2 regions of the Mycobacterium sp. 1245499.0 genome follow, and region 1 is predicted to be linked to the other one. Evidence: predicted binding sites of a transcription regulator. Region 1 holds the regulator's gene; the other holds the start of a gene.
The links. The regulator LexA, encoded in region 1, represses DNA repair genes until DNA is damaged. The targets are predictions, from matches to a motif close to CGAACANNTGTTCG.
Positions count from the first base shown of each region.

Region 2: a site for LexA is predicted at 1,407-1,420, ahead of A5646_RS23975 (error-prone DNA polymerase). Genes of this name have one in related genera too.

Region 1 covers NZ_LZMG01000241.1:11,078-13,476, reverse strand. Annotated here, with positions in the region: gene A5646_RS13690 (LysM peptidoglycan-binding domain-containing protein) at 1-199, opposite strand, end outside; gene lexA (transcriptional repressor LexA) at 493-1,191, shown strand; gene A5646_RS13680 (LGFP repeat-containing protein) at 1,203-2,399, opposite strand, start outside.
Region 2 covers NZ_LZMG01000387.1:4,010-6,408, forward strand. Annotated here, with positions in the region: gene A5646_RS23975 (error-prone DNA polymerase) at 1-1,392, opposite strand, end outside; gene A5646_RS23980 (wax ester/triacylglycerol synthase domain-containing protein) at 1,563-2,399, shown strand, end outside.

The DNA.
Region 1 (2,399 bases):
TGGCCCGCCTGCGGTGCGGAGCGACCGACATCGCCACCCCGGTGCCGTAGTAGCGCGTCGCCGCACCCGCCGGGCGGGCCGGCGCGGGCCTGCGAGACCGGGCCAGTCCGTCACGTCCGTACCGAACGCCTTGGACGGGTCCGTTGATCGGGCGCCGAAGACTGCTGATACGCGGCGCAGGCGTGTGGATGACTGTCATCTTCGTTCCTCCGGTCAACTAGCTCTCGCTCGTGTGTTCGACACTAATCGCTTGTGTGTTCGAAACCCGAACATTTGAGCGAAGCGTGTCGCACGAGCAAACGCTAGATCACACCACCGACAAGTTCGTCGGCCTCTACCACTGTCACGAGGCCCAGATACCCGATATCCCGAAGAGTTACACATTTGTGATTCACCCGACTTTGGGCCTTCTCCGCCGGCGTTCCATCCGGGGCGACACGCCACTCGAACACATGTTTGATTCTTGTTCGTCGGGCGGCTACATTCAGTGCCATGGGCGACAGCAACGACATTTCTCCGCCCGGCCCCGAAGGCCGGTTGCACTCCGTGGATCCTTCGCTGACCGAGCGGCAGCGCACCATTCTGAATGTCATCCGCGCGTCGGTCACCAGCCGCGGCTACCCGCCGAGCATCCGCGAGATCGGCGACGCCGTCGGCCTGACGTCGACCTCATCGGTGGCACACCAGCTGCGCACCCTGGAGCGCAAGGGATACTTGCGGCGCGATCCCAATCGTCCGCGAGCGGTCGATGTCCGCGGGGCCGACGACGAGGTGGCGGCGCCCGCCACCGAGGTGGCCGGCTCGGATGCCCTGCCCGAACCCACGTTCGTCCCGGTGCTCGGGCGTATCGCGGCGGGCGGACCGATCCTGGCCGAGGAGGCCGTCGAGGACGTCTTTCCCCTGCCGCGCGAATTGGTCGGCGAGGGAACGCTTTTCCTGCTCAAGGTGGTCGGCGATTCGATGGTCGACGCCGCGATCTGTGACGGCGACTGGGTGGTGGTGCGTCAGCAGAACGTCGCCGACAACGGCGACATCGTCGCGGCGATGCTCGATGGCGAAGCAACCGTCAAGACGTTCAAACGCGCTGGCGGTCAGGTCTGGCTGATGCCGCACAACCCGGCGTTCGACCCCATCCCCGGCAACGACGCGAGCGTGCTCGGCAAGGTCGTCACGGTCATCCGCAAGGTCTGACGCGCGAGGAGTCAGTCGGCCCGGGTGAAGCCGTTGGCCAGCGCGACTTCCTCGCTCGACAACCAGATTTCGGCGAGCGTGTCCTGATACAGGTCGCTGCCCGGCGTGTAGTACAGCCCGTAACGCGCACTGGCCTTGATCGGGTATCCGTCGGGCGCCTGGTACGGGTCGTCGAGCGGCAGATGGATCGTCGGCCGGCCGTCCGGGCCCGCCAGACCGTTTTCCGAGCCGTCCTCGGCGTCGTCGGCGGCGGCGTGCCGACCGCTACGCGCCGGCGTCCCCGCGGCGACCGCACCGGCGCCCACGGCGTCCGCCGCGTCGGCTCCCGTGGCGCTGGCGGCCCCCGACTCGACGTCGGGCTCGGGCGTGGCGACGTCGAGGTAGTCGTCCTCGGGCTCGGCGGTCTCCAGGGCGCCGGTCACGGCGTCGGTGTCCGGTGGGGTGCGGGGAACGACGACGTCGGGATACTCGTCGTCCGGGTAGGCCTGGCGCGCATAGTCGGCGTCGGGGTCCTCGGCGTCGACGTAGGCCGCGTCGTCCGCGGTCTCGGGCTCGGCGAGCTCGGGGACTTCGTCGGTGTAGTCGGTGTAGTCGGACTCGGCCGCGGGATAGTCGGCCTCTGACAGCATCTCCTCGGAGACGACGGGGATGGAGTCGGTGTCGACGGCGTCGGGGTCGTCCTGCTCGAATCCGTAATCGCTCTCGGCCGGAGCCTGACGTTGCCAGCTGACCCGCCCGACGTCCGGCGCCGGTTCGGCCGGCGCGCTCAGCGGCGCGAACGACTCGGCGTCGTGCTCGGAATCGTCGTGCCCCCACGGGCCGTCGGCGTCGTAGCCGAAGTCGCGGCCGCGGTCGGGCGCATAGCCCGCAACGTCGGGTTGCCCGGGCCGGCGCCGGCGCCAGCCGAACAGCACCCACGCCAGGAGTACGAGCAGCACCAACACCGGAATGGCGGCCATCAGCCACCACCAGTGCCAGGTGAACTTCTTGGCGTGCGCCGGCATGGCCGAATTGCTGGGCTGGTTCTGACCCGACACCTGCAGGCCGGACAGCAGGGGCGCCAGGTTGGCCGGTTCCGTGCTGAACGTGTTCTTGGCCCGGTTCCATGAGATCTTGCCGCCGGTGAACTGCTGCGAAATCACGTCGCCGTTCACGGTTTGGTCGCCGACCGGCGCGCCGAGCTTGCCGGCGGGGGCGCGGAGCTTGTC
Region 2 (2,399 bases), on a different contig from region 1:
CTGGTCGGACTCGATGTCCATGTCGATGTCGGGCGGCCCGTCGCGGGCCGGCGACAGGAAGCGCTCGAACAGCAGCTCATTGGCCACCGGGTCGACGGCGGTGACACCGAGGGCGTAACAGACCGCGGAGTTGGCCGCCGATCCTCTCCCCTGGCACAGGATGTTGTTCTCCCGGCAGAACCGGGCGATGTCGTGCACCACCAGGAAGTAACCCGGAAACGTCAGGTGGGCAATGACTTTGAGTTCGTGCTCGATCTGGGCATAGGCGCGCGGCGCCTGCTCGGCCGACCCATAGCGCCGGCGCGCCCCGGCCATGGTCAGCTGCCGCAGCCAGCTGTCCTCGGTGTGCCCGGCGGGCACGTCGAACGGCGGCAGCTGCGGCGCGATGAGCGCCAGCCCGAACGCGCACTGCTCGCCCAGCTCGGCGGCCGCGGTCACCACGTCGGTGCCCCCAAAGGGCACCTGCGCGAACAGCCGGGCCATCTCCTCCCCGGAGCGCAGGTGCGAACCGCCCAGCGGGGCCAGCCACCCGGCGGCCGAATCCAGGGACTCCCGCGCCCGGATGGCGCCCATCGCCATGGCCAGCCGGCGCCGCGACGGCCCCGCGAAATGCGCGCCGGTGGTGGCGACGACGCCCACCCCGAAGCGTGGGGCCAGCGCGGCCAGCGCGGCGTTGCGTTCATCATCGAGCGGTTGACCGTGATGGGTGAGCTCGATGCTGACCCGGTGCGCACCGAAGCGGTCCACCAGGTCGGCCAGCGCCCGTTCGGCCGCGGATGGCCCCCCCTCGGAAAGCGCTTGGCGCACATGGCCTTTGCGACAGCCCGTCAGGATGTGCCAGTGTCCGCCGGCGGCCTCGGTCAGCGCGTCGAAATCGTAACGGGGCTTGCCCTTCTCGCCGCCGGCCAGGTGCGCCGCGGCCAGTTGCCGCGACAACCTCCGGTAACCCTCCGTACCGCGGGCCAGCACCAGCAGGTGCGGGCCGGGCGGGTCCGGCACCTCGGTGCGCGCGCCCGGGCCCAGCGACAGTTCGGCGCCGAACACGGTGCGCATGTCGAGCTCGGCCGCCGCTTCGGCGAACCGCACCGCCCCGTACAGGCCGTCGTGATCGGTGAGCGCCAGGGCGCGCAGGTCCAGCCGGGCCGCCTCCTCGACCAGTTCCTCGGGCGTGCTCGCCCCGTCCAAGAAGCTGAACGCCGAATGCGCATGCAGTTCGGCATAGGCGACGGACGAGCGGGACGCCCGGCCGTCATCCGGCGGCTGATACGTCGCGCGCCGGCGCGACAGCGGGCCGTCGGATTCCGGGCCCGCCGACTCCCCGGCATGGCGCGGCTTGCTGTCGAGCACCCGCTCCATTTCCGCCCAGCTCGGCGGCCCGTTGAACCAGCCCACGGATGCGAGTATATCGAACTGGTGTTCGATTTAACCTCGGCCCGGTACAACCGTTGTTAAACCGATCGTCAACTCCTAAACAAGGTCTTAACGCTGCGGGCACTACCGCGGATCACGAGCTCCACAGATACTGGTACAAGTTCAAAAAAGCGGACACGGCCGGGGGCAGCATGGCGCAGACACTGGACACGGCATTCCTGCAGGCCCACGATCCGGATCAGCACGCCAGCCTGGCGGTCGGGGCGGTCGCCATCGTCGACGGCACCGCGCCCAATTACGAGCGGCTCAAAAGCCTTCTGGCGGAACGTATCCAGCCCATCGCGCGATGCACTCAGCTGCTGCGGGCCCAGCCGCGCAATCAGGAGTGGATCGACTGCCCGGACTTCGACCTGGCCCACCACTTGCGCCGGGTGGCGATTCCCCGCCCGGGCGACGAGGCTGAGCTGTCCCGGGCCATCGCCTACGCGCTGGAACGGCCGCTGGATTCCGACCGGCCACCATGGGAGTGCTGGATCATCGAGGGCCTGACGGGCAACCGGTGGGCGATCCTGATGAAAACCCATCACGGGCTGCTCGACGGCAACCCGGCCGCCCGGCTGATCAGCAGGCTCTGCGACGACGCCGACGCCGATACCTTCGCCAACAATGCCGCGGGCAAGCAGGTTTCGCCATCCACATCCGCCAAACCGGGCTGGGCGGACGCGCTGTGGCGCGCCTCGTTGGCCACCGGCAACCTGACCGGCGCCCTGATCGACGCGCTGTGGCCGGTCGTGCGCACCGACGCGGTGAGCACGCTGCGGCGCTACAGCACCGTGCGGGTGCCGATCGCCGACGTCGACAGCGTCTGCCGCAAGTTCGGGGTGAGCGCCAACGACGTCGCGCTGGCCGCCATCACCGAAGGATTCCGCACGGCGCTGATCGGCCGCGGCGAACAACCGCGGGCCGACTCGCTGCGCGCCCTGGTGCCGCTGCCGGTCCGCTCGGCCATGCTCTCGCACCTGCCGGTC